3 regions of the Streptomyces sp. HP-A2021 genome follow, and region 1 is predicted to be linked to each of the others. Evidence: riboswitches for the same ligand, from Rfam matches in the RefSeq annotation. Region 1 holds a riboswitch; each other region holds the start of a gene.
The links. A riboswitch is a leader RNA that binds a small molecule or an ion and turns the genes downstream of it on or off. The one in region 1 is predicted to bind thiamine pyrophosphate.
Positions count from the first base shown of each region.

Region 1 (3,270 bases):
GCGGCCTCCGCGGCCGGCTGCGCTCCCGGGCGGTCGGCCGAGACCACCAGTGCCGCAAGGGCCGTGGTGACCGGCACCGAGGCGACCAGGCCGATCGAACCGACCAGCGTGCGCACGATCTCCTCCGCGACCAGCTCGCTGTTGGCGACCGTCCCGACACCGCTCTGCGCGATGGAGAACAGCAGGAGCAGCGGCAGCGCGGCACCCGCGTAGGCGAGGACCAGGGTGTTGACGACCGAGGCGATGTGGTCGCGGCCGATCCGGATCCCCGCGCGGTAGAGGCCACGCCAGCCCATGGACGGATTGGCCTCGTGCAGCTCCCAGACCGCCGACGTCTGCGTGACCGTCACGTCGTCGAGCACACCGAGCGATCCGATGATGACGCCGGCGAGCAGCAGACCGCTCATGTCGATCGTCGGGTAGAGGCCGTGGATCAGACCGGTGTTGTCGTCGGTGTTGCCGGTGAGCGCGGCCCAGTCGATGAACAGCGAGCCGAGAACGCCGATCAGCAGCAGCGAGATCAGGGTGCCGAGCACCGCTACGGAGGTCCGCGCGGACAGGCCATGACACAGATACAGGGCGATGAGCATGATGGCGCTCGCGCCCACCACCGCCACGAGCAGCGGGTTCGAGCCCTGAAGGATCGCGGGCAGGATGAAGAAGTTCAGCACCATGAAGCTGATGGCCAGCGAGACCAGGGCCATGACACCCCGCAGTCGCCCGACGACCACGACGGCGAGGGCGAAGATACCGGCGAGCAGCGCCAAGGGCAGGCGGCGGTTGATGTCGGTGACCGAGTACTGGAGGTCCTTCGGCGCGGAGGGCTCGTAGGCGACCACGACCTTCTGGCCCTCGTGCAACTGGCGGGACTGGTCCGGCTGGACGATCTCGGTGAAGGTACGGCCCTTGTCCTTGCCGCTGTCGACCCGGATCGTCGCCCGCTTGCAGGTGCCGTTCTCCTGCTGCACCGCGGAGGAGCCCTCGGCGGTGGAGGTGTCGCCGGTCGGCGGGACGCCCGAGGCGCCGGCCTCCTTGCAGCTCACCGACACGACCTTGGTGACCGAGGCCTCCTGTGTCTGCCGGTCGAAGCCGACGCCGGTGCGCTCGTGCGGCGGGGCGCCGCCCGGCCACAGCACGGCGAGACCGACCAGCACGGCGGCGGCGAAGGGGATCAGGACCGCCGCGATGACCTTGCGCAAGTGCATGGAGACGGGCGTGGCAGGACCATGGTTGTGGCTGTGCGAGTGCCCGTGCCCGCCGCCCGGGGCGGAGCCGGGTCCGTTTCCGTGACCGTGCCCGTCGTCGCCACCGCCGTGCCCGTCGCCTCCACCGTGCCCGTGGCCTCCGCCCGGACCGGGTCCTTCGCCGTACCCGTCGTCTCCGCCGCGCCCGTGGCCTCCGCCGGGCCTGTCGCCTTCTCCGTGCCCGTACCCGTCGCCTCCGCCGGGCCTGTCGCCCTCTCCGGGGCCAGGGCCGTGCCAGCCTCCGGAACCGGCACCGTACGTACCGGCCGGACCGGCACTGTGGCCGCTGCCGGGACCGGGCCTGTGCCCCTGTGTCTGTCCCCGGGCAGGCCCGTGCCCGCCCCCGGCGGCGAAATCGTGCTCGTGTCCACGGCCGTTGCCGTTGCCGGCGCCGGATCCGCGGGGCGGTTCGGGCGGTGGGTAAGGAGGACGCTGCGTCGTGGTCACCGACCGATCATCGCAAGAACGAGGGGGGCCCTCTGTTCACCGCGCCAGAATTGCCGCTAGCGTGGAGGCACCTTTTGTACACGCGGGAGCTCGGAGCACCGGGCTGAGAGGGCGCTGACCTCCGTCCCAGCGATGTTTCACATGAAACATCACCGAAGTCGAGTGATGTTTCACACGGAACGTCGGCAGACGGAAGCCGCTGCGTCGACCGCCGAACCTGTTACCGGGTAATGCCGGCGTAGGGAGTAGGTCTCATGACCAACAAGGACGCACGCACGCCTGCCTCCGTTCAGGACGCACAGTCCGAGGAGGCCGGGAAGTCCATCGGCTGGCACAAGGCGTACATCGAGGGCACCCGCCCCGACCTGCGCGTGCCGGTCCGTCAGGTGCATCTCACCAACGGGCAGTCGGTCACGCTGTACGACACATCCGGCCCGTACACCGATCCGCTCGTCGAGACCGACGTCCGCAGGGGCCTGCCGCCGCTGCGCGAGAACTGGATCATCGCCCGTGGCGACACCGAGGAGTATGCGGGCCGCCCCGTCCGTCCCGAGGACGACGGCATCAAGCACACCTCACCCCGCGGCGGCCTGCGCAACCTCGACGCCGTCTTCCCCGGACGGCCGCGCCAGCCGCGCCGCAGCCGGGACGGCAAGGCCGTCACACAGCTCGCGTACGCCCGCCGCGGCGAGATCACGCCCGAGATGGAATACGTCGCCATCCGGGAGAACGTGTCGCCCGAGGTGGTGCGTGACGAGATCGCGGCGGGCCGGGCGGTGCTCCCGGCCAACGTCAACCACCCGGAGATCGAGCCGATGATCATCGGCAAGCGGTTCCTGGTGAAGGTCAACGCCAACATCGGCAACTCGGCGGTGACGTCCTCCATCGAGGAGGAGGTCGAGAAGATGACCTGGGCGACCCGTTGGGGCGCCGACACGGTCATGGACCTGTCCACCGGCCGCAACATCCACACCACACGCGAGTGGGTGCTGCGCAACTCCCCCGTGCCCATCGGCACCGTGCCGCTCTACCAGGCCCTGGAAAAGGTCGACGGCAAGGCCGAGGAGCTGACCTGGGACATCTACAAGGACACGGTCATCGAACAGGCCGAGCAGGGCGTGGACTACATGACGGTCCACGCGGGCGTGCGCCTGCCGTACGTGCCGCTGACGGCCAACCGCAAGACCGGCATCGTCTCGCGCGGCGGCTCGATCATGGCCGCCTGGTGCCTCGCGCACCACAAGGAGTCGTTCCTGTACGAGAACTTCGAGGAGCTCTGCGAGATCCTCGCCGCGTACGACGTCACGTACTCCCTCGGCGACGGCCTGCGGCCGGGCTCGATCGCGGACGCCAACGACGAGGCGCAGTTCGCCGAACTCCGGACTCTCGGGGAACTCAACCGGATCGCGAAGCGTTTCAACGTACAGACCATGATCGAAGGCCCGGGCCACGTCCCGATGCACAAGATCAAGGAGAACATCGACCTTCAGCAGGAGATCTGCGATGAAGCTCCGTTCTATACGCTCGGCCCGCTGACCACGGACGTCGCACCGGCGTACGACCACATCACCTCCGGCAT
Region 1 is NZ_CP094344.1:5,049,384-5,052,653, forward strand. It holds gene MQE23_RS22705 (YibE/F family protein) at 1-1,691, opposite strand, end outside; TPP riboswitch at 1,764-1,953, shown strand; gene thiC (phosphomethylpyrimidine synthase ThiC) at 1,946-3,270, shown strand, end outside.

Region 2 (3,270 bases), 2.1 Mb from region 1:
CCGGAGAACTCACTTTCGTCGCCCCGCGCGGAGCCAAGAAGCCGCCGCGGCATCTCGCCGACCTCACTCCTGCCGAGCGCAAGGAGGCCGTTGCCGCTGTCGGGGAGAAGCCGTTTCGTGCCAAGCAGCTCTCGCAGCACTACTTCGCGCGGTACGCGCACGATCCGGAGCAGTGGACCGATATTCCGGCCGGGTCGCGCGGGCGGCTGCAGGAGGCCCTGCTGCCCGAGCTGATGACCGTCGTGCGGCATCTGTCGACCGATCAGGGCACCACCCGCAAGACGCTGTGGCGGCTGTTCGACGGGACGCTCGTCGAGTCCGTGCTGATGCGCTACCCGGACCGGGTGACCATGTGCATCAGCTCGCAGGCCGGGTGCGGGATGAACTGCCCGTTCTGTGCGACCGGGCAGGCGGGGCTCGACCGGAACCTGTCCACCGCCGAGATCGTGCACCAGATCGTGGACGGTATGCGGGCGCTCAGGGACGGTGAGGTGCCGGGCGGGCCGGCTCGGCTCAGCAACATCGTGTTCATGGGCATGGGCGAGCCGCTCGCCAACTACAACCGGGTCCTCGGCTCCATCCGGCGGCTCACCGACCCCGAGCCCGACGGCCTGGGGCTGTCGCAGCGCGGGATCACCGTCTCGACGGTCGGTCTCGTCCCGGCCATCCACCGGTTCGCGGACGAGGGCCTCAAGTGCCGCCTCGCGATCTCACTGCACGCCCCCGACGACGAGCTGCGCGACACCCTCGTCCCCGTGAACACGCGGTGGAAGGTCCGGGAGGTGCTGGACGCAGGCTTCGAGTACAGCGCCAAGTCCGGGCGCCGGCTGTCCATCGAGTACGCGCTGATCCGGGACATCAACGATCAGGCCTGGCGCGGTGACCGGCTCGGGCGGATGCTCAAGGGCAGGCCCGTGCACGTGAACCTGATCCCGCTCAACCCGACGCCCGGGTCGAAGTGGACGGCTTCCCGGCCGGAGGACGAGAAGGCGTTCGTGGAGGCCATCGCGGCCCATGGTGTGCCGGTGACGATCCGGGACACCCGTGGTCAGGAGATCGACGGGGCGTGTGGCCAGCTCGCGGCCACCGAACGGTAGTCTGACCGGCGTAAGCACAACCGTATTTTCCGACACCTTCATATTCCGACAGGGGAGCGCCACAGCGCTGAGAGTGCGGCACACGGCCGCAGACCCTCCGAACCTGGCCCAGGTCATTCTGGGTAGGGAGATCGGTCATCACTCGAGCTGTTGCGCCCTGCCCGGGACCCCCAGAGATCCCGGGCAGGGCCGCGTCTTCTCCTGGTCCTCCAGGAGGAATCCAGTGAGCAACAACCTCAAGCGGCTGACAGCCGTGGCCGTCGGGCTCGGCATGGCCGGCACGCTCGCCGCGTGCGGGTCGTCCGACGGCGGCCAGGGGTCCGGCGACTCCAAGACCGTGACCCTCGTCAGCCACGACTCGTGGGCCGCCTCGAAGGACGTCATCGCGGCCTTCGAGAAGCAGTCCGGCTACAAGGTGAACGTCCTCAAGGACGGCGACGCCGGGCAGGCCGTGAACAAGGCCATCCTGACCAAGGACAACCCGCAGGGCGACGTCTTCTTCGGCGTCGACAACACGCTGCTGTCCCGCGCCCTCGACAATGGCCTGTTCCAGCCGTACGAGCCGAAGGGCGCGGACCGGATCGCGCCGGAGTACCGGGCCGACCAGGGCAAGCACCGGGTCACGCCCATCGACACGGGCGACATCTGCGTCAACTACGACAAGAAGTACTTCGCCGACCACAAGCTCGCCCCGCCGCGCAGCTTCGACGACCTGGTCAAGCCCCAGTACAAGAACCTCCTGGTCACCGAGAACGCCTCCACCTCCTCGCCCGGCCTGGGCTTCCTGCTCGGCACCGCCGCGAAGTACGGCGACGGGGGCTGGGCGGGGTACTGGAAGAAGCTCAAGGCCAACGGCGTGAAGGTCGTCGACGGCTGGGAGCAGGCCTACAACGAGGAGTTCTCCGGCTCGGCCGGCGGCAAGAAGGCCAAGGGGGACCGGCCGCTCGTCGTGTCGTACGCCTCCTCGCCGCCCGTCGAGGTCGTCTACACCGACCCGAAGCCCAGCACGGCACCGACCGGGGTCGCGCAGGGCACCTGCTTCCGGCAGGTCGAGTACGCCGGGCTGCTGAGCAACGCGAAGAACAGCAAGGGTGGCAAGGCGCTCCTCGACTTCCTGATCAGCGAGCGGTTCCAGGAGGACATGCCGCTCAACATGTACGTGTACCCGGTGCGCGAGGGCGCCCAGGTGCCGCCGGAGTTCGTGAAGTACGGGCCGCAGGCCAAGGACCCGGAGACCATGGACCCGGCGAAGATCGCCGACAACCGTGACCAGTGGGTCAAGTCGTGGACCTCGCTCGTACTGAAGTGACCGAAGCAGCCGTCCGCAAGGACCGGCGCGGGAGCGCGGCGCGGCTCGGGCTCATCGCCGTGCCCGTCGCGTTCTTCGCGGTCTTCTTCGCCTACCCCGTCGCCGCGATCGTCGCGCGCGGTCTGAAGGTCGACGGGGTCTGGCAGTTCGGGCGGCTCGGGGAGGTGCTGGCCCAGTCGGACGTCCGGCACGTCCTGTGGTTCACCACCTGGCAGGCGGTCGTCTCGACGGCGCTCACGCTGCTGGTCGCACTGCCCGGCGCGTATGTCTTCGCCCGCTTCGACTTCCGCGGCAAGCAGGTCCTGCGGGCGGTCGTGACCGTGCCGTTCGTGCTGCCGACGGTCGTCGTCGGTACGGCGTTCCTGGCGCTGGTCGGGCGCGGCGGGCTGCTCGACGAGCTGTGGGGCGTACGGCTGGACACGACGGTGTGGGCGATCCTGCTCGCGCACGTCTTCTTCAACTACGCGGTCGTCGTGCGGACCGTCGGCGGGCTGTGGGCGCAGCTCGACCCGCGGCAGGAGGAGGCCGCGCGGATGCTCGGGGCGTCGCCGCTGCGGGCCTGGCGACAGGTCACGCTGCCGGCGCTCGCGCCCGCCGTGGCCGCCGCCGCGCTCATGGTCTTCCTGTTCACCTTCACCTCCTTCGGTGTCGTCCAGATCCTCGGCGGGCCCACGTTCTCGACCCTGGAGGTGGAGATCTACCGGCAGACGTCGGAGATCTTCGACCTGTCCACGGCCGCCGTGCTGACGTTGATCCAGTTCGTCGCTGTGGGCGCGATCCTCGCCCTGCACGCCTGGACCGTACGGCGGCGGGAGAGCGCGCTGCGGCTGGTGGACCCGTCCGCGACCGCGCGCCGGCCGCGCG
Region 2 is NZ_CP094344.1:2,914,240-2,917,509, reverse strand. It holds gene rlmN (23S rRNA (adenine(2503)-C(2))-methyltransferase RlmN) at 1-1,097, shown strand, start outside; TPP riboswitch at 1,138-1,244, shown strand; gene MQE23_RS13080 (thiamine ABC transporter substrate-binding protein) at 1,369-2,406, shown strand; gene MQE23_RS13075 (iron ABC transporter permease) at 2,382-3,270, shown strand, end outside.
Region 2: another riboswitch for thiamine pyrophosphate. It lies ahead of MQE23_RS13080 (thiamine ABC transporter substrate-binding protein); the one in region 1 lies ahead of thiC (phosphomethylpyrimidine synthase ThiC).

Region 3 (3,270 bases), 2.1 Mb from region 1:
CGCCGTACCGGCCCCCGCGTCCAGGATCACCGGCACACGCGCGTGCTCGACGATCAGCTGGAAGTTGTGCGGATTGCGAATGCCCAGCCCGGAGCCGATCGGCGAGCCGAGCGGCATGATCGCCGCGCAGCCGACGTCCTCCAGCTTCCGCGCCAGCACGGGATCGTCGTTGGTGTACGGCAGCACCGTGAACCCGTCGTCGACCAGCGTCTCGGCCGCTTCCAGCAGCTCGATCGGATCCGGCAGCAGCGTGCGCTCGTCGGCGATGACCTCCAGCTTGACCAGGTCGGTGCCGAGGGCCTCGCGCGCGAGGCGGGCCGTGAGGACGGCCTCACCGGCGGTGAAGCAACCCGCCGTGTTGGGCAGGACGCGGATGCCCAGCTTGTCCAGGACGGACAGCACCGAGCCGTGCACCGAGGCGTTCACCCGGCGCATCGCGACCGTCGTCAGCTCCGTCCCGGACGCGACCAGCGACCGCTCCAGCACATCGAGGCTGGGAGCCCCGCCCGTACCCATGATCAGGCGGGACGTGAAGGACGTACCACCGAGGACAAACGGATCGTCGGCCATGGTCAGCCTCCTTGGACGGCGGTGAGGACTTCCACGCGGTCCCCCTCGGCGAGGGGCGTGGACGGCCACTGCGCGCGCGGGACGACGGTTTCGTTCAGGGCGGCGGCCACGCCGGACGGCGCGGCGGTGAGGGACTTCACGACGGTGTCGAGAGCCGTGCCGGGCCGGACGTCCCGGGGCTCTCCGTTGACGGAGATGTTCATGCGGGCTGCTCCGTGAGGGCGGTGGCGGTGCTGAAGCGCTTCGGCGTGAAGGGGCGGGCCTCTTCGGGGAGTTCACCCGTCGCCAGGACGTGCGCCAGGGCGTCGCCGGTGACCGGCGTGAGCAGGACGCCGTTGCGGTAGTGCCCGGTGGCCAGCAGGAGCCCTTCGAGACCGGTCGGGCCGAGCAGCGGAGCGTTGTCGGGGGAGCCGGGGCGCAGTCCGGCCCGGGTCTCGGTGAGGGGCAGCTCGGTGATGCCCGGGACCAGCTCGTGCGCGTCGCGCAGCAGCTCGTACACGCCGCCCGCGGTCACGGTGGTGTCCCAGCCCAGCTCCTCGCTGGTCGCCCCGACGACCAGCTCGCCGCTCTCGCGGGGCACCAGGTAGACGTGGCTGCCGCGCACGACCGCGCGCACGGTCCGGCTCAGGAACGGCCCGTGCCGCTGCGGCATGGTCAGCCGTACGACCTGCCCCTTCACCGGCCGCACGGGCGGCAGCACGTCCTCCGGGACGCCCGCGAGCCGCCCGCTGAGGCTGCCCCCGGCCAGCACGACCTGCCCGGCGTCCAGCGGGGTGCCGTCGTCCGTGACGGCACCCGTGGCCCGATCGCCCACGACGGTCAGCCGCTCGGCCCACGCCCGGTGGAAGACCACACCGGCCCGCTCGCACGCGGCGACCAGCGCCCCGGCCAGCCGCCGCGGGTCGATCTGGTGGTCCCCGTCGACCCGCAGCCCGCCGCGCACGCCCGGCGCGAGCATCGGCTCCAGGCGACGGCACTCCCGCCCCGACAGCCACTGCGACTCCAGGCCCGACTGCTGCTGCAGGGCATGCAGGTCGCGCAGATGGGCCCGGTCGTCGGCGTCCAGGGCCACGGCGAGCGTGCCGCAGCGGCGGTAGCCGAGGTCGTGGCCGGTCTCCTCGGTGAGCTCGGCCGCGAAGTCCGGATAGCGCCGGGCGGAGGCCAGATTGAGGGCGAGCAGGGTCTGCTCGCCGTAGTGCAGTTCCGTGACGGCGGCCAGCATCCCGGCCGCCACCTGTGCGGCTCCGCCGCCCGGCTCCGGGTCCACCACGGCCGTGGCGAGCCCGCGCTGCGCGGCCCGCCACGCGGTGACCAGGCCGATGATCCCGCCCCCGATGACGAGGACGTCTGACGTTCGCGTACGCGACATGGGCGTCCAGCCCCTCCCTTCGCCGGCATGACCCGGATCAGGTTCGTACGGTCGGAGGCCGCCAGCCTCCCTCTCAGCCCGGTGCGTCCGGGCTCCCGCGAGTGCCTTGCGTTGGCCACCCACCCTAGCCCGATGCCGTACGGCGCAGTAAGGGAGCCACCGCCATGGGCCCGGTCCCTGAACGGTCATGTCCTCGTCCCGGTCGCGTGTGGAGCAGGTCACTGCACATGAGCACTGACTGACAAAATGTCAGTTGTCTATGGTGATCAGGTGAGCGAGCAGACGCAGGAACCAGGTTCGTCCGCGCCGCGGCGCGTGGTCGTGGCGGGCGCGGGCATGGCCGGGGTCCAGACCGCGGTCGCCCTGCGCGAGCAGGGCTTCACCGGCACCGTGAGCCTGATCGGTGCCGAGCCCCACCAGCCCTACGACCGGCCCCCGCTGTCCAAGGCCGTCCTGCTCGGAAAGGCCGAGGGCTCCGCCTTCGACGTCGACTTCGAGGCCCTCGGCATCGAACTGCGGCTCGGCTGCGAGGTGCTCGGCCTGCGCCCCGGCGACCACGAGCTGGACACCGAGGACGGGCCCGTGCCGTACGACGTCCTGGTCGTCGCGACCGGTGCCGAACCCATCCGGCTGGCCGGCGCGGAGGGCGTGCCGGGCGTGCACCTGCTGCGCACCCTGGACGACGCCGAGCGGCTGCGGCCGGTGCTGGCCCGCCGGCACGACATCGTGGTCGTCGGCGCGGGCTGGATCGGCGCGGAGTTCGCCACCGCCGCGCGCGAGGCGGGCTGCGCGGTGACCGTGGTGGAGGCCGCCGAACGGCCCCTCGCCGGGGCGCTGCCCGCCGAGGTCGCCGCGCCGATGGCCGGCTGGTACGCCGACGCGGGCGCCGTGCTGCGGACGCACGCGCGCGTGGAGCGTGTGGAACCCGGCACGGTGGTTCTCGACGACGGCTCGCGGCTGCCCGCGGGCGCGGTCGTCGTCGGCATCGGCGCCCGCCCGGCCACGGCCTGGCTGTCCGGCTCCGGGGTCGAGCTGGGCACGCACGGCGAGATCGTGGCCGACCAGCACCTGCGTTCCTCGGTGCCCGACGTGTACGCGGTCGGCGACTGCGCCTCCTTCCCCTCGGGCCGGTACGGCGAGCGTCTGCTGGTGCACCACTGGGACAACGCCCTCCAGGGGCCGCGCACGGTCGCCGTGAACATCGTCGGCCGGGCCTCGGGGGAGACCCCGGCGGTGTACGACCCCGTGCCGTACTTCTGGTCGGAGCAGTTCGGGCGGTTCGTGCAGTACGCCGGGCACCACGCGGCCGCCGACACGACCCTGTGGCGGGG
Region 3 is NZ_CP094344.1:7,197,268-7,200,537, forward strand. It holds gene MQE23_RS32505 (thiazole synthase) at 1-570, opposite strand, end outside; gene thiS (sulfur carrier protein ThiS) at 573-773, opposite strand; gene thiO (glycine oxidase ThiO) at 770-1,939, opposite strand; TPP riboswitch at 1,937-2,048, opposite strand; gene MQE23_RS32520 (FAD-dependent oxidoreductase) at 2,210-3,270, shown strand, end outside.
Region 3: another riboswitch for thiamine pyrophosphate. It lies ahead of thiO (glycine oxidase ThiO); the one in region 1 lies ahead of thiC (phosphomethylpyrimidine synthase ThiC).